DNA from 3 places in the Paenarthrobacter sp. NCHU4564 genome. Region 3 is predicted to be linked to each of the others. Evidence: predicted binding sites of a transcription regulator. Region 3 holds the regulator's gene; each other region holds the start of a gene.
What was found. The regulator LexA, encoded in region 3, represses DNA repair genes until DNA is damaged. The targets are predictions, from matches to a motif close to TCGAACANNTGTTCGA.

Region 1 (7,799 bases), on a different contig from region 3:
GTCCGCCGGAGAGGCGGGAAGGGTGCTGATCGCTCTTCTCGACCAAGCCGACCCGGGCCAGCAGAGATTCAGCTACTGAGTGGGCCTCATCGCGGCTGCGGCCCAGCACCTTCTGCTGTGGCAGGCTGATGTTTTCCATCACCGTCAGGTGTGGGAAAAGGTTGAAGCTCTGGAACACCATCCCGGTCACGCGGCGGAGCCGTTGCAAGCTGGCCCTGTCCGGACGCTTCGCGCTGGCGTCGACGGTTGTGCCGCCAATGGTGATGGTGCCCGCCGTGGGGACTTCCAGATAGTTCAGGCACCGGAGGAACGTGCTCTTGCCCGCTCCCGAAGGGCCGATGATTGAAACTACTTCACCCTCAGCCATCTGCAGGCTGACGTCATGCAGGACTTCAATTACGCCGTAGTTCTTATGCAGGCCCTGAACGTTAACCGCGCCCAACATGGGCGGGGACTCGGCGGGGACTATCGCTGTTTCCATGAGGATTGCCTTCTTCGGAGATTGATCCATAGGTATTGACTAGGGATAAGGAAATGTAATCTGAATCACCTTTGGTTTACAAGAGTTCCGCAGCAAAAATCACCTATCTTTCCCCAATGCGCGGTCTTTTTACGGTCTCACATAGGACTTCGCTATACATGCTCAAGCAAGTACCTATAAGCTGCGGAGCACCACGACTCAAAGAAGGAGAAAGGAGAAACGGTGACGATTCTTCAGGTGAACTACTTCTTGGCCGCGTCAAGGGCAGGTTCCTTGACGCAGGCGGCCGAGGACCTGGGCGTGTCCCAGCCGACCCTCTCCGAGCAGATCCGCAAGCTCGAACAGAGCGTAGGTGTTGCGCTTTTTACCCGTGCAAAGCAAGGCCTTACCCTCACCGAGGCAGGCCACAAGTTCCTACCTCATGCCAAGAAAGTGGCTCGCGATTATCAGGCCGCCCTAGACTCTGTCACCGGCATCAGGGACCGGCAAGAGGGCACGGTCACCTTCGGCATGTTCAACAGTGGCCAGTACGTGCTCTCCGGGCTGATACCGGCATTCCGGGCGATGTATCCCAACATCAACATCCGAGTCATCGGTTCGAATTCAGCCCAGGTTGTAGAGCTGGTCCGCTCTGGTCGGTTGGAAGCCGGGGTTGTGGCCCTGCCCATTGACGCCCGGGGACTGACCATCAGCGACGTACTTTGGTCCTGCGAAGCCGCCTACTTCCATACCAAACCAGCATTGGAGGGGCCCGTGACGATCGACGGGCTGCTGCAGCGCCCACTCGTCCTTCCCGACTCAGGGTGGGCCGAAAACGACCCCACACGTCGTCAGTTGAGCGAACGTGCCCAGACACTGGGAATAGCCTTCAATCCCGACATCGAAGTCGAAACCGGCTCAGCTGCCCTGGCCGTCGCCGCCGCCGGAACGGCAGCAGCTGTCGCCTCAGTGCCGGTGGCACAAGCTCTCGGATACACGGAGAAGCTGAACTGGGTAAGCCTCGAACCACCGCTGATCGAAACTTTCGCCATCATCACCCGGGACCCGACAAGCCTCTCCCCCGGAACCCAAGCACTCATCAAGCTCACAGAAGAACACATGCGCATGTTGCATAAGGAGTACCTTCCGGCATAGTCGGAGCCTGCGCCCACCTGCACTGAACTTGGAGACGTGGCTCAGGAATCGCATTGCGGGTCACCCACCAAAGCGAACGGATAGGCGCTATACAGCTCGGCGACTGCTTCGCACCGAGAAATGACGCGCCCCTACGAGCTTTACAGGCCGGACCACAGCCAAGGTCCCTTGTGATCTTGGTCCTTTAGGCTTGGGCGTATGGGCGAGTCCATTCCGCGGGCACTGCAACCTCCGGTTGCTGTTGCCTTGGCCAAACTCATCAAGAGTTTCCCTGGCCCCGGGGCGTTGCCGGGCGGGCTGTGGGCCGAGCCCAAGTGGGACGGGTACAGGACAGTTGCCTTGGTGCAGGCGGACGGGGTGACGCTGTGGTCACGGCAGGGCAAGGAACTGACGAAGGTCCTGCCGGATCTGGCCTCAGCCCTCCAGGAGCAAGTGCCGCCCGGTGTTGTGCTCGATGGTGAGGCGGTTATCTGGAATGGGGACCGGCTGGATTTTGAGGCGTTGCAGCGCCGCATGGTCACCTCCCGGGCGGTGCTGCCGGGCCTGGTCCGTGAGCTGCCGGCCGCGTATGCGGCCTTCGACTTGCTGGCCGTTGCCGGGCAGGACATCCGGTCGGTGCCGTTCACGGGGCGGCGGCGGCTGCTCGAGGAACTGGGCCGGGAATGGACCGCGCCGTTGAACCTCTCCCCCGCCACCACCGACATGGAGCTGGCGAAGACCTGGTTGAAGGATCTGCCCGCAACAGGGGTTGAAGGGCTGGTATTCAAGGGCGGTTCCCAACCATACGACGGCTCGCGGTCTTGGTTGAAGTTGAAGACCAAAAGCACTTTTGATGCGGTCTGCGCAGCCGTCATCGGCCCGGTGACGCAGCCGCAGGCGATCATCGCCGGCTTGCCGGTCGATGGGACACTGCGGATCGTGGGCCGGTCCACGGTTCTTTCCACCCGGGCAGGGCGTGAGCTGGGCCGGCATCTGCGCCCGGGACAGCCAGGTCACCCGTGGCCGGAAGAAACCAGCGAGTCCTCGCTGAACAGATTCAGTAAAGACAAGGGCCCGGTCCACCTGACCCTGGTGGAACCGATCGTGGTCGAGGTCGCCGCCGACGTCGCATGGTCCGGGAAGTCTTTCCGCCACCCGCTTTCCCTGCTCCGGCTTCGTCCGGAACTGGACCCGGCCGACGTCGAACTTCCGCCGCATCTCCACAACCGCTAACGCCTCATTCTCGCGGTGGACGGGTTGTGCCCACTGGGGTCAGGTGGAGCCCTCCGCACAGCTCAAAGCTGTCCCCATTGGTGTGCAACCCGTCTACGCCGCCCCTGGTGCGGCTTATCTTGTCGGCCCTGTGGAGTACAGTTATTTTTCGAACAAAGTTTCGAATAAAGGTGTGTTGTGGGCGTGATAGTTGGCCCCCGTGTGATAAATGCGGGACTCTCTGCGGTGACGGTGCTGGTGGCACCGATAGCGGTGGCCGCCGGCTATCCCTCGCCCGCGCAGGACTACTTCGACGGCCGGATCGACCTCAACGCCCACCTGGTCAAGGACGTGACCAGCACGTTCATCGTCCGGGTGACCGGCCAATCCATGGAGCAGGCCGGGATCAGCGACGGCGACGAGCTCGTGGTGAACCGGGCCCTGGAACCGAAGGACGGGTCGGTCGTCGTTGCCGTCCTGGACGGGGAACTGACGATCAAACGGCTGAGGATCACAGCCACAGGGGTGGTCCTGCAGGCCGACAACCCGCGTTTCCCGGATATTAGGGTTCCGGCCTTGTCGGATCTGACGATCTGGGGCGTGGCCACGAGGTGCCTGCATCATGTCTAAGCCCGCGGTGATGCGCCGGATGCAGGAGATCGCGCACGTGGACGTGAACTGCTTCTACGCCTCGGCCGAACGCGCCTTCAACCCGGCCCTGGAGGGAAAGCCGCTCATTGTGCTCTCCAACAATGACGGCTGCGCGGTCACCCGGTCTCCGGAAGCCAAACGCCTGGGCATTGCCATGGGCGAGCCATGGTTCAAGCTCCGGCCCCGGGCGAAGGAATGGGGTCTGGTGGCCCTCTCAAGCAACTACGAACTCTACGGCGACATCAGCGCCCGGGTGATGGAGCTGCTGGGCCGCTACTCGGCCTGGTTGGAGGTCTACTCCATCGACGAGGCCTTCCTCGGGGTCAAGGGCGAACCGGACGAGCTGCTGGCGCTGGGCAGGGAAATAAGGGCCGCGTGCCGGCGGAACGTCGGCGTGCCGGTCTGCGTCGGTATCGCACCGACGAAGACGCTGGCGAAGCTGTGCAACAAGTGGGCGAAGAACAACCCCGCCTTCGGCGGGGTGTGCCGGTGGGAATCAGTCCCGGCAGCCCAGCGCGAAGCGCTGCTGTCCCGGCTGTCGGTGATTGAAATCTGGGGTGTGGCCACAAGGTTGACCACGCGGCTGAACGCGATGGGAATCTTCACCATCGCCGACCTTACCCGGGCCAACCCGGTCGCGATCCGGGACAAGTTCTCCATCGTCACGATGCGCACCGTCCTGGAACTCCAAGGCACCCCTTGCATCCCGATGGAAGAGGAACGAATAGGCCGGGACCAGCTGATCTTCTCCCGCTCGTTCTCGACACCGATCACGACGACGGCGGGGTTGCGGCAGGTCATGAGCGTATACGCGCAAATGGCCAGTGCCCGCCTGGCCAAACACGACCTCCAAGCGAAGGTGTTGACCGCGTTCGCGGCGACCTCGCACTTCAACCCGAACGAAAAATCCTTCCCCTCGGTCTGCCTGGCGCTGCCGATGCCCACAGCGGACCCGGTGATCCTGACCAAAGCCGCCCACGCCCTGCTCCCCCAAGTGTTCGAGGGCGTGAAGTACGTCCGGGCCGGGATCATGGTCACCGACCTGCGCCCGTCCGGAAACCAGAAACCCTTGGAGCTGTTCGAGAACCCGCACGAAGAACGCGGCATCGGGATCCTGCTCGAAGACGTAACCAAACGGTACGGCCGCGGATCCATCGGCCTGGGCCATGCCGGGATCAAAGGCGGCCCGGACTGGACCATGAAACGCGACATGCTCTCCCCCAGGTACACCACCCACTGGGACGAACTCCCCCTCGTCAAAGCCGCCTGACCGGCGCCAAAGCAAGAAAGGAGAGTCCACCCATGACTCTTGCCCCCGAAAAACCACAAACCCGCCAGAACGTCGCAGTCCGGTTCAGCCCCAACGGGACACCCTTGGCGATCCGGCACGACGGCCGGATCTGGATGGTCGACCCCGACGTACACACCGCGCACTGGTACACCCGGGACGCATGGTGGGAAACCCGCAACCGCGCCGCCGTCGGAACAGGCGATCTCGTCAGTGTCGAACACTGGCAGGTCCAGGCCGCGCTCCCGTCCGCCGGTGCGGAGCTGCGCACGTTCACGCTGCGGCGGGAACCCATGGCCACTCAGTGGCAGATCGAATCCATCAGCTAGTGGCAGCCAAGCTGTACCGCTCCCCCATCCCGGACCAGCTCTGGGACCGGACCCGTGACGAATTCGGCCTGCCCGGCCTGGAACAGGTCCGGGAACGCCTCTCGGCCGTTCACGAGAACCCAGAACCTGCCATGCGGCAGCTGGTCCGTGTCTTCATCGACGACGAAGGGACCTTCTGTCCTGGGTATCAGTTCCGGGCCGACCTGTCCCTGAACCCTGTCGTGACGGGCCTGTTCGAACGGGCGTTGGAGTTGCGGATCCCCCACAACTACTTCGCGCTGTGGATGATGGTCCCCTCCCCCACCCTGGGCGGGCGCCGCCCGGTGGACCTGCGGAACATCTCGGACCCTGCCCCGCTGCGGGCGGCGTTGGGCCGGGTCCGCGCGGACCTGGCGGCCTAGGCTATGGGTGTGAAAGTGACCCTGACCGTAGAAGCCGGCAACGGCGAACTGAGCCAAGTCGAAGCCGAAGGACCGACGTACGAGGAAGCCAAAGCAGCAGCCGAAGCACTGATCCCGGAAGGCTCCAAGGCCATCGCCATCCGCACGAGCTAGCAGCCGTGCGGCGCCTGGCCGTGGCTAGTGTTTGGTGTCCTTGGCGGGTGACTCGTTCTTGGATCCCGAGTCGCTGTCGATGAATGTTCCATTTTTGTTCTGGATGCGGACTTCGCCGTGCCCGCGCCCCGTGTTTTCAACGATTTCTTTGGCCCGCTTCTCAGCGGCCTTTTTCGTGGGTTCGTGAGCAGAGACCCGTTTGGCGTCTTCTTTCTTGACGTCCCAACCACCGCGGTCGTTGTTGGGAACTACGTACCGGTCGTTGTCATTGCCTTTGGTCATTTCGATCCTCTCCTACGGTACGAACTGATTTGCGTCAGCCTAACGGCCAATGGACGCACTGCCCCTTGGTACGTGCCCGTTTGTTGGCAATCGTGACGGGAAAAGTGAAAGTTTTTTGGAGGCGGCGCCATCACACACCATTTCCAGGCTTGAGGCCGTCGTTGCGTGCACGGTGGAGGGCTGCGGAGCTAGTACCCGCTGCCACTGCCGCCGTCGCTGGGCGATGCATTACGGTATGTGCCGTTCTTCCTGTAGACCCTGCCCCGCTGGGACTGGAAACTTCCCCTGTGCGCAGGCAATCTTTCCTTCCTCACAGGACGGAAGATCCTCCAGACCACGAGAATGCTCACTGCTGCCGGCACTGCCAGGACGGCACCCACGACAATAAGAGTCTCCATCAGCGAACGATCTTCCCAATCGGACGGTCCTGCTCCAAGCCGTGTCCGCGGGCGGGATGATTCACTCGGCCGGCTCGATCAGTTCGGGGCCGTTGTTGCGGACACTGTTGACGCGGGTGCTGACAATCCGGGGCGTGAGTGTTGGTTCGGGCAGCGAGTCCAGCAGGTGTTGGACGTCGGCTTTGTCGGTCAGGTCCGGGTCGAGCCATTCGGCGAACCGGTCTTTCGGGATGATGACCGGGGACCGGTCATGGACATGCCCCAAGGCGTCCTGCGTAGTAGTCGTGAGTACGGTGCAGGACAGGAGCCACCGTTCGGGGTCGTCCTCTGGCAGGTCGGGGTCGGGCCAGAATTCGTAGAGGCCGGCGAACCCCAGCAGCGACTCATTTGGAGAGTAGAGGTAGTTCGGGATCTTCTTCCCGTCCTCGGTTTTCTGCCATTCGTAGTATCCCTCGGCCGGGACGATGGCCCTGCGCTTGACCGCAGCGGACCGGAACGACGGTTTTTCCAGGATTGATTCGCTCCGGGCGTTGATGAGCTTCGAGCCGATCTTGGCATCCCTTGCCCAGGACGGGATCAGTCCCCACCGGGCGATGAGCAGGCGCCGGTCAATGGTGCCTTCGTCCAGGCGTTCGGCCACGATCGGGACGTTCTGTGTCGGGGCGACGTTCCAGCTGGGCCCCGGCGGGCTGCCTTCGACTTCCTTTGCGTCGAAGTGGCTCAGGAGATCACTCGTTGCTTTGGACATCACGTATCTGCCGCACATGTGCCTATTCTTCCCACAAAACCACCGCCCGAAACCACCGTTCAGTCCAGGGCGTCCGCTATTTATCGGCCCAGCGTTCGTGTGCGGATTGGCGGCTGATCCCTGCGGCACGGCCAATGTCTGCCCAGGAAGCCCCGGCAGCTTTGGCGGCCGCGACGGTTTTATCCAGGCGGTGCAATGCCTGCCGGTGTTCTCTGGCGGCCGCTTCAACACCCAGGAGCGCTTCGGACGGTGCGATGTGGATCATCCATTCGTCCTGAACGGCATCCTCCACAGGTCCGGAAACATAAGCTGCGTCTCCTAAAGGGCAATACTCTTTGCGGGAGCTGACGTCGGCCTCTGCGGGAGTGAGCACTCTCTGCCACAGCTCTCCCTGCCACCCGCAGGTGCAGGCACCGCGCCAACTCATGATCAGGTCGTCCGGAACAATTTCCTGATCCGGAGCAACAAAATCTCCCGCTACCTTGTACCGTCCGGTGATCCCGTGGACAAGCATCCCGTCCGCGGTTGAACCTGAAGCGAGGCGGCCATCGGGTGCGACCGCGGCGACCCAGCCCTCGTGTTGGTAGTCGTTGGAGGTCCAGCCCATAGCCTTGCGCCTTCCTGTCAGGGTTCCCTGACACACAGTCTGCATGGGAGCAGTGACATGTACCAGAAGACTTGGTGCAGTCTGGGATTCCTGGCGGAGCAGGGATTGTGGGCGTCACGTGCTTGGTGTCCATTCC
Region 2 (7,799 bases), on a different contig from region 3:
GGGTTGTGGCTGTACCCGGGCAATGGTTCGGGCGGGTTCCTCCAGCGCTCGTACCTTGGTTCCGGCTGGAACATGTTCTCCGGCATGGCCGCCCTCGGCAACGGGTTCACGGGTACCGGTGATCCTTCCGTTGTGGGTGTTGCCGGAGACGGCACACTGCTCATGTATTCCGGAACCGGGCGCGGGGCCTTCAAACCGGTGGTGCTGAACCCGCGGTAGATGGTTTTTCCTGTGGGAAACGCGGGAATGCCCGGCATGTCGGGGAACATGCCGGGCATTTTCGCGTGTCGTCACCGATGGACGCGCCCTGGAACCGGGAAGGGCGCAGCGGGTGTTACTTGTGCAGTCCCAGCTGGGCCGTGGGGACCTTGGCAGATTCACGGGCAGTCAGCGCGGAGACGGCAGCGATCACGCAGATGACACCGCTGAAGATGGTGATCTGGACCCATCCGCCGGGCTTGGTGCCGCCCATGGCCGTGACGATCGCCGGAGCGAAACCTGCCATGAGGAAGCCGAGCTGGGTGCCGATGGCCAGGCCGGAGAAGCGGACCTTGGTGCTGAACATTTCACCGTAGAAGGACGGCCATACGGCGTTGGCTGCTGCGTATCCGAAGGAGAAGAACACCACGGAGACCAGGAACATGAGCGGTACGTTGCCGGATTCCAGCGTCAGGAGGAAGACCGGGGTCATGATGGCACTGGCCAGTGCGCCATAGATGAAGACTGGCTTGCGGCCGATCTTGTCGGCGAGCATGCCGAACAGGGGCTGCGTGCCCAGAGCCACGATGTTGGCCACCACTACCAGCCAGAGGGTGATCGTGCTGCTGACGTGGGCCACATCCTGGGCGTACTTGATGGCCAGGGTGCCGAAGACCGTGCTGACTGCGGCAATGAAGGCGCAGCAGATGACGCGGAGAACGTCCCGCCAGTGCAGTCTCAGGAGGTCGGCCACGGGAAGTTTGGCGATCTGGTTGTTCTTCTTGGCTTCTGCGAAGGCGGGCGGCTCATGCAGTGTGCGGCGGATGAAGTAGGCAACGATGACCACCACGGCGCTCAACCAGAACGGGATGCGCCAGCCGATGCCGTACTTGATGTCGTCGGGCAGTGCCACCACCGGGATGAAGACCAGTGCTGCCAGGATTTGGCCGCCCTGGGTGCCTGTCAGCGTCCAGGAGGTGAAGAAGGAGCGGCGGTTGTCCGGCGCGTGTTCCAGCGTCATGGATGAAGCGCCGGCCTGCTCGCCGGCCGCGGAAAGGCCCTGGCAGAGACGGGCCAGGACCAGCAGGACCGGAGCCCACCAACCGATGGTCTTGAAGTCGGGAAGGCAGCCGATCACGAAGGTGGCCGCACCCATGAGGACCAGGGTAAACATGAGGACTTTTTGCCGGCCGATCCTGTCACCGAAGTGACCCAGGATGATGGCGCCGACCGGACGTGCGACGTAGGCGAAGCCGAAGGTCGCGAAGGACATGATGGCTGCATTGGCGTCAGCGTCAGGGAAGAAGACGTGCGGGAAGATCAACGCTGCGGCGGATCCGAAGATGAAGAAGTCGTAGTACTCAACGGCGCTGCCCAGGAAGCTGGCGAGTGCGGCTTTCTTGGGTGTACCCGTTGTTGATTCAGTGCCGGGCGTCGCTGACGGCATTGTTTGGCTCATGGGAGGTTCCTTCTGTGACAACGATGTCGCGGGTAAAGCAAGGAGGGATCGCGAGCGAGGTGCGGCTGGCTTATCCCGACAGTAACCACATGGTGAGAGCTACTTGTGCAATACAGCAATAGTGGCTGTGAGTGCGGTCACTTGTCAAGAGAAGTAATCACCATCTAGAAATAGCTCTCACTATGTGGGAGCATTTCCCTTATGAGTGTGAAAGAGGACACAAAGACCGACATGGTGGGCAAGGCTCTGAGCCTTTTGGTTTTGCTTGGCGACGAACCGAAGGGCGCCAGCGCCGCGGACCTTGCGCGAAGTGCGGGGTTGCCGTTCAGCACCACTTACCGACTGCTTGGCTCGCTGACACGCGACGGGTTTGTGGACTATGAGGCGGATGGTCGCCGCTATCACCTGGGCCTTCGTGTATTCCAACTTGGGCAGCGGGTTTCCAACCATCACGGTTTTGCCGCTTCTGCACTGCCCGTGCTCCAGCGAGTCACCGAGCGAACACATGAGGCCACCATCCTGTCAGTGCGCGACGGCGACCATCATCTGACGGTCAACAAGGTCGATGGCCCCAAGACTTTCCGGGTGACCAGCGATCCGGGCCATCTCGGAGCCCTGCATACGACGTCGGTTGGCAAAGCGATCGTTGCCTTCGAAGAGGACGTGGAACGCAAGCGTCTTCTGGAGGAGCTTCCGCTGGAGGCCTTGACGGAGCACTCCATCACGGACCGCGACAAGTTCCGCGAGGAGATCGAGCAGGTCCGCCGCCAAGGCTACGCAGTGATGGATGAGGAAAACGAGATAGGGATGCGGGCAGTGGCTGTCCCGGTCCTCAATTCCCAGGGCCATGCCTTCGCTTCGATCGCCACCGCTGTTCCCGTGTTCCGCCTGACCATGGAGGAACTCATCGCCCATGTGCCCACCCTGCAGGAAGCCGCTGCCGAACTCGCGGCCCGCCTGCCCCAGCGCTGACCCAACTGGGTCGCATTAGTGCGCGTTTTGACCGCGCTAAACGCGCTTAAGTGCGACCTAGTTGGGGCGAGGGGGAGCTGCAGGGGAAAGATGTTCGCGATAAGAACAAGCGTGCGGAATATGAACAACTGTAGTAATCTGAATCATACGTTCGGTCCGAACAGCGTTGAACGCTTCGGGCAGGCCGTGAAAGTAAAAGGAGCTTGAGGATGAGCAACCGAGCCGAATCCGTTCTGGTGGGCCTGATTGGCGAAGGCGTGATGCCCTCGCTGACTCCGCCCATGCATGAACGCGAGGCCGATGTGCAGGGCCTTCGCTTGCTGTACCGCCCCATCGACCTGCTGGAGCTCGCGCTGCCGGCCACCGCCGTCGGGGATCTCCTGACAGCAGCCCAGCGGATGGGCTTCAACGGCCTCAACATCACTCATCCGTGCAAGCAGTTGGTGCTGGGGCACCTTGACGAAATTTCCGACGACGCCGCTCGCCTGGGTGCCGTAAATACGGTCCTGATCCAGGACGGCCGGTTCGTCGGCCACAACACGGACTTCTCCGGCTTCGGCGCGGCACTCAGCAATGGACTCCCGAAGGCCAAGCTCGACCATGTAATCCAACTGGGTGCCGGAGGTGCCGGATCCGCCGTCGCCTATGCCCTGCTCAAGGCCGGCGCCAAGCACCTTGACCTTGTGGACATGGACGCAAGCCGTGCCGCCGAACGCGCTGCCGAACTCGGCGAACTTTTCCCGGCCGCAAGCATCACCCCGCGCAGCACCTCTGAGCTGAGCCAGATTATGGCCCTCGCCGACGGCCTGGTGCACTGCACCCCCGTTGGGATGGCCGCCCACCCCGGCCTGCCCCTGGACATCGACCTCCTGGAACCGCGGCACTGGGTGGCGGACATCGTCTACCGCCCCATTGAAACTCAACTGGTCCGCGAGGCGCGCGCCAAGGGTTGTGACGTGCTCGACGGCGGTCGCATGGCAGTTGGTCAGGCGGCGGACGCGTTCAAGATCTTCACTGGCAGGGACGCTGACCGCGACCGCATGCGTGAACACTTCCTGGACCTCATCGCCGCCGAAGAATCCGCACTCGTGAAGGCGGCCCACTGATGCGCACGGGAATCGCCACGGTCTGCCTGTCCGGGACGCTCAAGGAGAAGATGCAGGCCTGCGCCATCGCCGGGTTCGACGGCATCGAGATCTTCGAGCAGGACCTCGTCACCTCCTCGCTCAGCCCGGAAGACGTTCGCAAGATGGCGGCGGACCTGGGTCTCGGCCTTGATCTGTACCAGCCGTTCCGCGATTTCGACGGCGTCACACCGGACCTGCTGAAAGCCAACCTCAAGCGCGCGGAAGCCAAGTTCAAGCTCATGGCCCGCCTGGGCATGGACACCATCCTGGTCTGCTCCAACGTGGCCACAGCGACCATTGACGATGACCAATTGCGGGCAGAACAGCTCAGCGAACTCGCCGGACTGGCGGGCGACCACGGCGTCAAGGTCGCCTACGAAGCCTTGGCCTGGGGCAAGTACGTCAACGACTACGAGCACGCCTACCGCCTGGTGGAGATGGTGGACCACCCCAACCTGGGCACGTGCCTGGACTCGTTCCACATCCTCTCCCGCGACTGGGACACGGCGCCGATCGAGGATATCAACGCGGAGAAGATCTTCTTCGTTCAGGTAGCCGACGCCCCCAAGCTGAGCATGGACGTGCTGTCCTGGAGCCGCCACTACCGGGTTTTCCCCGGGGAGGGCCAGTTCGAGCTCGCCAAGTTCATGGGACATGTGGTCCGCGCAGGCTACACGGGCCCGGTTTCCTTGGAGGTCTTCAATGATGTGTTCCGCCAATCGGACGTGGAGCGGACAGCCGTGGATGCCATGCGTTCGCTCATCTGGCTGGAAGAACAGAGCGCCAAGTGGCTGGCCAGCAGCCCGGCGTCCGGCTCGGCAGGAGCCCAACAGAACTCCCGCCGTCGTTATCCCATGGAACTGGCCACCCTGCCCAAGGTGAACGAGCCCGCCGGGTTCAACTTCGCCGAGGTCAAGGCTGACGACACTGCGCAGCTGGAGAAGCTCCTGGGCCAGCTCGGCTTCGAGTTCGAAGGCCGGCACCGGACCAAGGACGTGCAGTTGTGGACCATGGGCCAGGCCCGGGTCATCATCAACGAGCAGGCGGCCTCCCATACGGAACCGGCTATTGCCGCATTGGGGTTCGACGTCGACTCTCCGGTCATTGCCTCCGCTCGCGCCCAGCAACTCAAGGCACCAGTGGTCGCCCGCAAGGTTCAGGCGGACGAGGAGGTGTTCCAGGGCATCTCTGCTCCGGACTCCACCGAGATCTTCCTGTGCCAGGGCAACCCGGACGGAACAGCAGCATGGACGCAGGAGTTCGGCGAGGGGCTGGAGCACCCGCGTGCACGGCAAAGCGCCGTGATTGATCACGTGAACCTGGCCCAGCCATGGCAGCACTTCGACGAAGCCGTCCTCTTCTACACCAGCGCCCTCGCCCTGGAACCGCAACCGTTCGCCGAGGTGCCCAGTCCCAGCGGCCTGGTCCGCTCGCAGGTCATGGAGACCAGCAATGGTGCGGTGCGGCTGGTGCTGAACCTCGCCCCTGCGCAGCAGGCCGAAAAGGCACGCAAAACGTATCAGGAACACATCGCCTTCGCCGTCGACGACCTCGTGGCAACAGCCCGGTCGGCGCGGGACCGCGGCCTTGAGTTCCTGCAGATTCCGGCCAACTACTACGAGGACCTGGATGCGCGGTTCGATCTTGAATCCGGATTCCTGGACACGCTCCAGGAACTCAACCTCCTGTATGACCGGGACGCCAACGGCGAATTCCTCCACTTCTACACCGCCACGGTTGGCAGCGTGTTCTTTGAAATGGTGGAGCGCCGCGGCAACTACAACGGCTACGGAGCCCCGAACGCCCCAGTTCGCCACGCCGTCCAATACGACTCACTCCACCGGGCGTAGCTGCCCGGACCCGACAAAGAATCCATAGAAAGGAGCCGGCTGTGCCGCAAGACAACACCGCACAAGCCCTCGAATCGGAGGAACTGGTGCCGCCAGCTGAGCCACACGCCGCGCATGAGTCCAAGAAGGTGGAAACGCAGGCGGACCTCAGTGCCGAGATCAAGGCGATCGGCGACCGCTATGCCGAGGCACTGAAGAACGGCAAGGCACCGGAAACCATGCCGCGCCTGGACTACGCGCCGTACCGCAGTTCCATCCTGCGCCACCCCACCAAGAACCTGCACCACGCAGATCCGGAGACCATCGAGCTGTACTCGCCGGCGTTCGGCCACCAGGACGTGCACGCGCTGGAGTCGGACCTGACCATCCAGCACAACGGCGAGCCGCAGGGTGAACGCATCATCGTCTCCGGCCGGGTCCTCGACGGTGACGGCCGCCCGGTTGCCGGGCAGCTCGTGGAAATCTGGCAGGCCAACGCCGCCGGACGCTACATCCACAAGCGCGACCAGCACCCCGCCCCGCTCGACCCGAACTTCACCGGCGTCGGACGTTGCATCACGGGTGCCGACGGCTCCTACTCCTTCACCACCATCAAGCCCGGTGCGTACCCGTGGAAGAACCACCTCAACGCCTGGCGCCCGGCCCACATCCACTTCTCCATGTTCGGTTCGGAGTTCACCCAGCGGATCGTCACCCAGATGTACTTCCCGGGTGACCAGCTCTTCCCGTTGGACCCGATCTACCAGTCGATCGTGGACCAGGACGCCCGTGACCGCCTGGTTGCGCAGTACGACCACGAGCTGACCAGCCCCGAATGGGCCCTCGGCTACAAGTGGGACATCATCCTGACCGGTTCCAAGCGGACCTGGACCGAGAACGAAGCATACGGCGACGCCGGGGACGAGGAGTAAGCACATGAGCAAGCTGACGCCCACACCGGGCCAGACCGTCGGACCCTTCTACGGCTACGCCCTTCCCTTTAACAAGGACAACGAACTGCTGGCACCGGGCAGCCCCGGCAGCATTCGCCTCCAGGGCACGGTGTACGACGGCGCGGGCAACACCATTCCCGACGCAATTCTGGAAATCTGGCAGCCGGATTCCGACGGCAACATCGTCCAGCGCACCGGCTCACTGGTCCGCGATGGCTACACCTTCACCGGCTGGGGCCGCGGTTCCGTCGGCAACTCCGGCGTGTACACCTTCACGACGGTCAACCCGGGGCCGCTTAAACCCGGAGCGGCGCCGTTCATCTCCGTGGCAGTCTTCGCCCGTGGCCTCATGAACCGCCTCTTCACCCGCGTCTACCTGCCGGAAAACGAGGAAGCGCTGGCGAACGATCCGCTGCTGAGCTCCCTCGACCCCGAGCGCCGCAAGACGCTCATCGCACGCCGTGACCCCGACGGTGGACTCACGTGGGACATCCGCCTGCAGGGTGGCGACGAGACCGTGTTCCTGGACTTCCAGCAGGACGGTTCGCTGGATCTGGCCTCGGACCAGTCATGACCGACGGCGACTTCGGCCTCCTCAGCCCCGTCACTACCTCGCCTGCGGTGACGGCGTTGACGGGCGACCGTGCCGTGATCGCGGCCATCCTCGACGTCGAAGCCGCTTGGGCGGCTGTCCTTGAGGAAGCCGGGCTCGCACCCGAAGGTTCGGCAGCTGTGGTGGCCGAAGCCGCCGACCCCGGTCACTACGACCTCGCCGTCATCGCCGAACGCGCCCAAGGCGGCGCCAACCCGGTAATCCCGCTGCTTGGTGAACTCCGCGCCCATGTGCGCAGCCTGGATGCAAACGGGGTCGGCGCCGGGAAAGCCGTCCACACCTCCCTCACCAGCCAGGACGTGCTGGACTCGGCACTCATGCTGCTGGCCAGCCGCACCGTTTCGGCGTTGCTCACTGAAGTGAAGAGCACGACGACGGCGCTCGCCACCTTGGCGGAACAGCATGCGGACACGCTGTGCGTGGGCAGGAGCCTGACGCAGCATGCCCTTCCTTACACGTTCGGGCTTAAGGTGGCGCAGTGGTTCCAAGGGGTGGCTGCGGCTGCGTCGCGGTTGGCTTCGCAGGAGTTGCCGGTGCAGTTTGGCGGTGCCAGTGGAACGTTGGCATCCGGGTCCAAACTGACCGCCGGTTCCGGCTCCACGCCGTTCGCACTGGCGGATTCCTTGGCTTCGAAGCTCGGCCTGGCCG
Region 3 (7,799 bases):
CATCTTCAGGCTTGGCGCTGAGGATGACCTCGGCGCCTGCCCGTTCCAGGGCGCGTACGGCTGACCTGACATTGCCGGAACCGTAGTCCAGCACCGTCACGGTCGGCTTGCCTTCCGGCGACGCCGGCCTCACGGCGGCGGAAGCGTCCGTTACCGCCCCGTCCTTCAGGATCTGGCCGCTCACAATGCCCCCTTGGTGGATGGAATGCCTTCGACGCGCGGATCGGACTCGACAGCCGCCCGGAGCGCCCTGGCGAAGGCCTTGAACTGTGCCTCCACGATGTGGTGCGGGTCCCGGCCGGCAAGGACGTTCATGTGCAGGCAGATGCCGGCGTGCAGGGTAATGGCTTCAAAAACGTGCCGGGTCAGGGAACCCGTGAAGTGTCCACCGATCAAGTGGTACTCCTGGCCTGCGGGCTCACCTCCGTGAACCAGGTAGGGACGGCCGGACACATCCACCACTGCGTGGGCCAAGGCCTCGTCCAAGGGCACAGTCGCCTCACCGAACCTGCGAATGCCGGCCTTGTTGCCCAGCGCAGTGCGAAGCACTTCACCGAACGTGATGGCGACGTCCTCCACCGTGTGGTGCGCGTCGATATGGGTGTCCCCTGTTGCCTTGACGGTCATGTCGATCAGCGAATGCTTGCACAGAGCCGTGAGCATGTGGTCATAGAAGGGAACCGAGGTGCTGATGTCCGAGACACCCGAGCCATCCAGGTTGATTTCGACCAGGACGGAGGACTCACTGGTGGTGCGCTCCATGCGTGCAGTGCGGGCAGCGGACGGCGTAGCGCCGGTTTCGCTCATTGGGATGTCCTTCTACAACAAGTTTCGGGTGGGTTCTGGTAACAAGTTTAGTTGGCCGGCGGGCCGGCTCAGGCCAGCAGTGCTTCCAGCGCTTCCAGGAAGGCTGTGGTTTCCTTCTCGGTTCCCGCCGTGACGCGCAGGTGCCCCGGGATGCCGACATCACGAATGAGCACACCGGCATCCAGCAAGCCCTGCCAGATGGCAAGCGGGTTTTCCAGGCCGCCGAAGAAGACATAGTTGGAGTCCGACGCGGCCGGCTTCAAGCCCAGGCGAAGCAGTTCCGTGACAATCCGGTCGCGCTGGACTTTGATGTCCTCCACATCAGCCATGAGGGCTTCCCGGTGGTGCAGAGCGGCCAAGGCCGTGGCCTGGGTGACAGCCGAAAGGTGGTACGGCAGGCGTACCAGTCGAATGGCATCCGTTACCTCGGGAGCGGCTGCCATGTAGCCGATGCGGGCACCGGCCAGGGCGAAAGCCTTGCTCATGGTCCTGGAGACAATGAGGCGCTCCCGGCCAGGCAGGAGCGTCAGTGCACTGGGCGTGTTGTCGTGGGCGAACTCGTGATAGGCCTCGTCCACGATCACGATTGCCTGGCTGGCCTCACCGGCCTCGTATACCGCCTCCACGACATCCAGGCCAAGGCCGGTGCCCGTGGGATTGTTCGGGGAACACAGGAACACGATGTTGGCTTCGGTCTCGAGCACCTGGCGGGCCGCAGAAGCGGCATCCAGCCCATAGTTCTCTCCCCGGATACCGCTGATGTACTCGGTGTCCGTGCCGCTGGCCAGGAGGGGGTACATGGAATAGGTGGGCGGGAAGCTCAGTGCTTTGCGTCCCGGGCCGCCGAAAGCCTGCAGGATCTGCTGAAGGACCTCATTGGATCCGTTGGCCGCCCAGATGTTGTCAGCAGACAGGCCGTGCCCGAGGTACTCCGCCAAGGCTACCCGAAGCTCGGTGAACTCACGGTCCGGGTATCGGTTGAGGCTGGTCGCAGCCGCGGCGACGGCCTCGGTGATGGCTGCCTGCACGTCGGCCGGGACGCCATGGGTGTTCTCGTTGACGTTGAGCAGGACGGGGACGTCAAGCTGCGGTGCGCCGTAGGGGCTCAGTCCACGCAGGTTGGTCCGGAGGGGAAGGCGGTCAAGTCGCTCAAGCTGGTCACTCACCACCACAGTTTAAGGGGCCGCGGCGACCCGCCGGTAACTGTGACAGCTGGAAGCACCTCAGCCGGCGGGAACGAAGAGCTGCTGGCCCGGCTGGATGCGTCCGCCCGGGAGGTCGTTGAGCTGGATGATCTCGGCGATGACATCCCGCGGATCGCGGTCCGGGGCGGCGGCCCCGGCAATACCCCAGAGCGATTGGCCGGGCTGGACTGTCACGGAGACAGCCACGGGCGGCTGGAGCTGGGATGGGGAATCCGATGCCTTGGCCGGAGAGGTAATGAAACCGGCCAGGCTCAGGAGGGCTGCTGCCAACAGCATGGCCGGGATTCCGAAGAAGACAATCCTGCCGCGCCGGGTCAGCCGGATACGGGCCGGAACGGGGGTACTGCGGAAATCACTGAACGCGGTGACTGCGGACATGAGCTGAGCCCTTCTAAGCGATTGCCTGGGCCGGAAACCGGACAGGCTGCCAATTCTTGTGTCCCCCCGGCCCGAACCGATGTTCGAACGCAGCGTCCGGACATTCCATGCGAGCCAAGGATTTATAGAACACATATTCGAACCTTGCTATGACATTTTTAGCACTTATCAACGAACGATGTCGAGACTCGCTAGAACAAATGTTTGATAAACGCATGCGCCTGACCTACGTTTGACTGAAGGAACAAGCACTGTTCCAGTGGAACAGGAGGGTCTGACATTTTTCGGACCCCCATCCCCGGACACCTCCTTGTGGAGGCCGGGCGGAGCGGAAGGGCAATGGCGTACATGGCATCCAAGGCCAACGGCGGCGGGGCACCCCTGCGGAGCCAACAGCCCCAGAAAAGTCCCAAAAGCCTGACCGTCCGTCAGAAGAAGATCCTGGAAACCATCCAGCGGTCAGTCAATGACAACGGGTACCCGCCCAGCATGCGTGAGATCGGCGACACTGTCGGCCTGGCAAGCCTGTCCAGCGTCACGCACCAACTGTCCCAGCTGGAGAAACTCGGGTACCTTCGCCGGGACCCCAAGCGTCCAAGGGCAATGGAAGTCCTGATGCCCCTGACGCTTGACAGTGGCGCCGCGATTCCGGGCGTGGAAGCACCCGCAACCCTCCGCACCACCGGCGGGCTGGCCGTCACGGAACTCGCCAGCGCGAGCGACACCGCCATGGTTCCGTTGGTGGGCCGGATTGCTGCCGGCGGTCCGATCCTCGCTGACCAGACCGTAGAGGACGTCCTCGCACTTCCCCGGCAGCTGGTAGGCCACGGCGAGCTGTTCATGCTCAAGGTCGCCGGCGACTCCATGATCGATGCCGCGATCTGCGACGGCGACTGGGTAGTGGTGCGGCGCCAGAACGACGCCGTCAACGGAGACATCGTGGCGGCGCTGCTGGACGACGAAGCTACCGTGAAGACCTTCAGGCAACGCGACGGCCACACATGGCTGCTGCCGCAAAACACCCAGTACGAACCCATCCTTGGTGACCAGGCCACCATCATGGGCAAGGTCGTTTCAGTTCTCCGCTCGCTCTAGCTTCGGCGCTGCGCCCGCTGTGGCTTCAAGGCTGTTCCCGCTCCTGGAGCGTCAGCCCGTGGAGGCACTAAGCCTGCGCAGAACGCCCTGGACCACCTTGCTGTCCGTCGTCGCCCAGAACGGCGGGAGGGCAGCACGCAGGAACGCCCCATAGCGTTCCGTGGAAAGCCGCGGGTCCAGGACCGCGACGACCCCCTTGTCCCCTGTGGAACGGATCAGCCGACCGGCGCCCTGCGCCAAACGAACCGCGGCATGCGTGGCCGAGACGGCCATGAAGCCATTGCCGCCGGACTGTGCCACAGCCCGCGACCTTGCCGTCATCAGAGGATCGTCCGGACGGGGGAAAGGTATCCGGTCAATGACCACGAGCCGGCACGAGCCGCCGGGCACGTCTACCCCTTGCCACAGGGACATGGTCCCAAAAAGGCAGGTATCCGGTTCGTCGGCGAACTGCTTCACCAGCGCGGCCATTGTGGATTCACCCTGGCAGAGAATGGTGTCATCGAGTCGCAGGCGCATGGCGTCAGCTGCTTCCTCTGCCGCCCGCCGTGAAGAGAACAGGCACAGTGCTCCGCCGCCGGATGCCCGGATCAGGTCTTCCAGCTCATCGAGCGCTTCCGGGGAGGTTCCGCGCCCGGGCTTGGGCAGGTGCTGCGCGACGTAGAGCACACCCTGCTTTGGATAGTCGAAAGGCGATCCGACATCCAGGCCTGTCCAGCTTGGCGCCCCGTCGCCCACAAGTCCCAGTCCCCCGGCAGCCGGCTCAAATGCGGATCCGATGGCCAAGGTGGCGGAGGTAAGCACCACGGTGTGGCCTGCGAAAAGCCCTTCCCTGAGCCTTCCTGCCACACTGAGGGGAGCGATGTTGATCAGGGCGGGGGCGGTTTCATCCGGTTGGGAGTAACCCTGCTGCGGATCGAATGTACTGTTCCTGGAGAACCAGACGACTTCGCGGTTTTCCTTCGCAGCGAGCAGCCGCTCTGACAGTTCCAGGATGAGAAGAAGCCGTGACCGCGCGAGCTGCCTGCCGCCGTCGACCGCGTTCTGGCCCGACGAATCCGGCTTGAAGTCCGAGAGCGCGGCACGCGCAGCATCACGCAACTGGTCGATGCAGTCCAGTTGTTCATCGTTCAGGCCGTTCGGCAGCAAGCCGTTGGGAACTCCTGCAATTGCCAGGTCCAGCCTATCGGCCGCGGCGTTGAGGGCATCCACGGTAATCGCCGTGTGCTTCCGGGCACTGGATGCTGCGGCGTGCACCATGGCCACCGACAATTGGCCCGACACAGCACCGGTCACGCGGTCCTGGAGCTCATGGGCTTCATCCACCACCACGACGTCGTACTCGGGAAGGACAGCAAGCCCTTCAAAAGCGCTGACAGCAAGCATCGCATGGTTGGTTACCACGACGTCGGCTTCTGCAGCCCTGGCCCTGGCCTGTTCGCTGAAGCATTCTTCTGCCAGGGGGCATTTCTGCGCTCCCAGGCACTCCATGGACGTGACGGACACCTGCCTCCAGGCCCGGTCCGTGACGCCCGGCATCAATTCGTCCCTGTCACCGGTGGACGTGGTCTCCGCCCACTCCCTCAGGCGCACCACTTCCTTGCCCAACTGCGACGACGGCCCACCCACAGACGCCGCGAAGTGCGGGACACTGGTGTCCTCGCCCAGCGAAAAGAGCTGGCCTTCGGACGGTTCCTCGCTGGGAAAACCACCCTCGAGTTTCTGGAGGCAGACGTAGTTGGCCCTGCCCTTGACCAGCGCCACGTTCACGGGACGGTCCAGGGCAGGGCCAATGGTCTCCAGGAGCCGGGGAAGATCCCGGCCAACAATCTGTGTCTGCAGGGCCAGGGTGGCGGTGGACACGAGCGTGGGTTTGTTGCTGTCCATGGAATGCGCGATCAACGGAATCAGGTACGCCAGTGACTTACCCGTACCCGTCCCCGCCTGCACCAACAGATGTTCCCCGGACTCGATGGCACGGGTCACGTGCTTGGCCATTTCATGTTGCCCGGTACGGCTTTGGCCGCCCATCCCGGCAACAGCCTTTTCCAGCAACCCGAGGGTGAACTTCTCCCCCGGCGACTCGACGACGTCCGCCGCCACCTTTTCAACCATTGGTGACGAATGACTCCAGTTCAGCGGCCAGCCCTTCACGGACCATGGCCACCACGCGCGTGCCGTCTTCCTGGTGCTCAAGGCTCAGGATTTCCGCGTCCGAAGAGTGGAGCTTGCTGATCAGCTCGCCGCGGTTGTAGGGAATGAGCACGTCCAGCCGGACACCGGGCCGCGGGATGGCCTGGCTGATCGTTTCCAGCAGTTCCGCGATGCCCTGCCCTGTGCGGGTGGACACCACGGCATGACGGGGCTCTTTCTGCTTCAGACGCTCCACGACGAAGGGATCGGCGACATCCACCTTGTTAAGGACAATGATCTCCGGCACCTTGCGGGCGTCGACTTCCGTGAACACCGCCCGGACAGCAGCGATCTGCCCTTCCGGGTCCGGATGGGAAGCGTCCACCACATGGAGGATCAGGTCAGCATCGGCAACTTCCTCCAGCGTGGAGCGGAATGCCTCCACCAACTGGGTAGGCAGCGACCGGACGAAGCCCACAGTATCGGCCAGCGTGTAGCCGATTCCGTCGGGCGTCTGCGCCCTGCGGACCGTGGGGTCAAGGGTAGCGAACAGGGCGTTCTCCACCAGGACTCCCGCGTCAGTCAGCCGGTTCAGCAGGGACGACTTACCGGCATTGGTGTAGCCGGCAATCGCAACGGACGGAATGGCATGACGACGGCGGTTGGCCCGCTTGGTCTCGCGCGCAGGCTTCATCGCGGCGATCTCCCGACGCAACTTGGCCATCCGCGTACGGATGCGGCGGCGGTCGAGTTCGATCTTGGTTTCACCCGGACCACGTGAACCCATGCCGGCGCCGGCGCCGCCCACCTGGCCACCGGCCTGCCTGGACATCGACTCACCCCAGCCGCGAAGCCGCGGAAGCAGGTATTCCAGCTGTGCCAGTTCCACTTGGGCCTTGCCCTCGCGGCTCTTGGCATGCTGGGCGAAGATATCAAGGATCAGGGTGGTTCGGTCCACGACCTTGACTTTGACGATGTCCTCAAGGCCACGGCGCTGGGACGGGGACAACTCAGTGTCCACCACCACGGTGTCAGCGCCGGTGGCGGCAACAATGTCCTTGAGCTCCTGCGCCTTGCCGGAACCAAGGAACGTACCGGGATCCGGCTTCATGCGCCGCTGGACAAGCCCGTCCAGGACCTCGGACCCGGCCGTCTCCGCCAGGGCCGCGAGCTCACGGAGCGAGTTCTCCGCATCGGCCAGCGTTCCTTCGGTCCAGAGACCGGCGAGCACCACCCGTTCCAGGCGGAGTTGGCGGTATTCGACTTCGGTGACGTCTTCGAGTTCCGTGGAAAGGCCGGCAACACGGCGCAGTGCGCGACGTTCGGCCAGGTCTTCCTGCTCTCCGTCGTAGACGCTGTGCTCTTCATCAAGGGTGGAGATGGCCTGGGCCTTGCCGAACACGCCTTTGTCCTGGTTGTCCCCGGATGCCTGCGCGGGGACATCCTTGGAAAGAATCCGGTCGATGACGGCCTGGATCTGTTCAGGACTCATGTCCTGGGCGTCGGAATCGGATCCGGAATGGTTCTGGGTGGTCATGGTCTCCTTAGACTGTTCGGCTATTCCAGAATAATGCTGATTGCGTGCGCGTGGGGCAGTATTCGCGCTGGGCTGACGGGATTGGGCCAAAAGGGCCTCCTGTGATCTGAACAGGCAGCCGGGTTTCCCCGTGCGTGCTGTAACAAGCGGGTGCTTTTCATCAAGCGGGAGTCCGCTGCGGAGGACCATCCCGGCGCCGGGAAAATGCCAACTCATGGCAGCCTGCCGACGCGGTGACCGATTCCTGAATGGAGCGGTATCCGGGCGATGGCAAGTGCGGAAGAGGTGATCTTTTACTGAGCCCGCGGCACCGTATCCTTGATGGTAAGCGGTGGGCGGATGAGCCGGATGGATCCTGCCTGGCGGAATTGCCGGTGGCTGATGCTGTTCAACGCAGATGCGGTTGAAGCCAGATCAGCGACGGCGTGCGTCGCGGGCGGTGCCGGTGAGACGGCCGGTTACTCAAAGATCAAGAACATGCATTCAACACTATCATCCGGTGTCAAATTGGCCTTCTGTGCTTGCAGTTTCCCAAGCGGCCCCACGGGCAACTACGCTGGCAAATTATGGAGTCTGCACACTATTTCAGCGCCCAACCGGCCGGTCCCTTTGTCCGGAAGCCGCTCACGGTGGAACTGGCCGGA

Region 1: a site for LexA is predicted at 2,976-2,991, ahead of ACSVIE_RS14625 (LexA family protein). Genes of this name have one in related genera too.
Region 2: a site for LexA is predicted at 2,769-2,784, ahead of ACSVIE_RS04840 (shikimate dehydrogenase). Genes of this name have one in related genera too.

Annotation. Positions count from the first base shown of each region.
Region 1 covers NZ_JBQLIS010000014.1:29,342-37,140, forward strand. Annotated here, with positions in the region: gene ACSVIE_RS14610 (amino acid ABC transporter ATP-binding protein) at 1-511, opposite strand, end outside; gene ACSVIE_RS14615 (LysR family transcriptional regulator) at 704-1,615, shown strand; gene ACSVIE_RS14620 (ATP-dependent DNA ligase) at 1,814-2,827, shown strand; gene ACSVIE_RS14625 (LexA family protein) at 3,005-3,436, shown strand; gene ACSVIE_RS14630 (Y-family DNA polymerase) at 3,429-4,727, shown strand; gene ACSVIE_RS14635 (hypothetical protein) at 4,760-5,074, shown strand; gene ACSVIE_RS14640 (hypothetical protein) at 5,074-5,475, shown strand; gene ACSVIE_RS14645 (hypothetical protein) at 5,491-5,628, shown strand; gene ACSVIE_RS14650 (DUF2188 domain-containing protein) at 5,653-5,910, opposite strand; gene ACSVIE_RS14655 (hypothetical protein) at 6,099-6,308, opposite strand; gene ACSVIE_RS14660 (SOS response-associated peptidase) at 6,370-7,074, opposite strand; gene ACSVIE_RS14665 (hypothetical protein) at 7,133-7,663, opposite strand; gene ACSVIE_RS14670 (hypothetical protein) at 7,778-7,799, opposite strand, start outside.
Region 2 covers NZ_JBQLIS010000003.1:173,519-181,317, reverse strand. Annotated here, with positions in the region: gene ACSVIE_RS04855 (FG-GAP-like repeat-containing protein) at 1-219, shown strand, start outside; gene ACSVIE_RS04850 (MFS transporter) at 335-1,657, opposite strand; gene ACSVIE_RS04845 (IclR family transcriptional regulator) at 1,859-2,629, shown strand; gene ACSVIE_RS04840 (shikimate dehydrogenase) at 2,839-3,735, shown strand; gene ACSVIE_RS04835 (bifunctional sugar phosphate isomerase/epimerase/4-hydroxyphenylpyruvate dioxygenase family protein) at 3,735-5,606, shown strand; gene pcaH (protocatechuate 3,4-dioxygenase subunit beta) at 5,648-6,517, shown strand; gene pcaG (protocatechuate 3,4-dioxygenase subunit alpha) at 6,522-7,112, shown strand; gene ACSVIE_RS04820 (class-II fumarase/aspartase family protein) at 7,109-7,799, shown strand, end outside.
Region 3 covers NZ_JBQLIS010000012.1:40,511-48,309, forward strand. Annotated here, with positions in the region: gene hisH (imidazole glycerol phosphate synthase subunit HisH) at 1-184, opposite strand, end outside; gene hisB (imidazoleglycerol-phosphate dehydratase HisB) at 181-807, opposite strand; gene ACSVIE_RS13315 (histidinol-phosphate transaminase) at 876-1,973, opposite strand; gene ACSVIE_RS13320 (LysM peptidoglycan-binding domain-containing protein) at 2,031-2,390, opposite strand; gene lexA (transcriptional repressor LexA) at 2,739-3,485, shown strand; gene ACSVIE_RS13330 (ATP-dependent DNA helicase) at 3,537-5,600, opposite strand; gene hflX (GTPase HflX) at 5,593-7,155, opposite strand; gene ACSVIE_RS13340 (class I SAM-dependent methyltransferase) at 7,722-7,799, shown strand, end outside.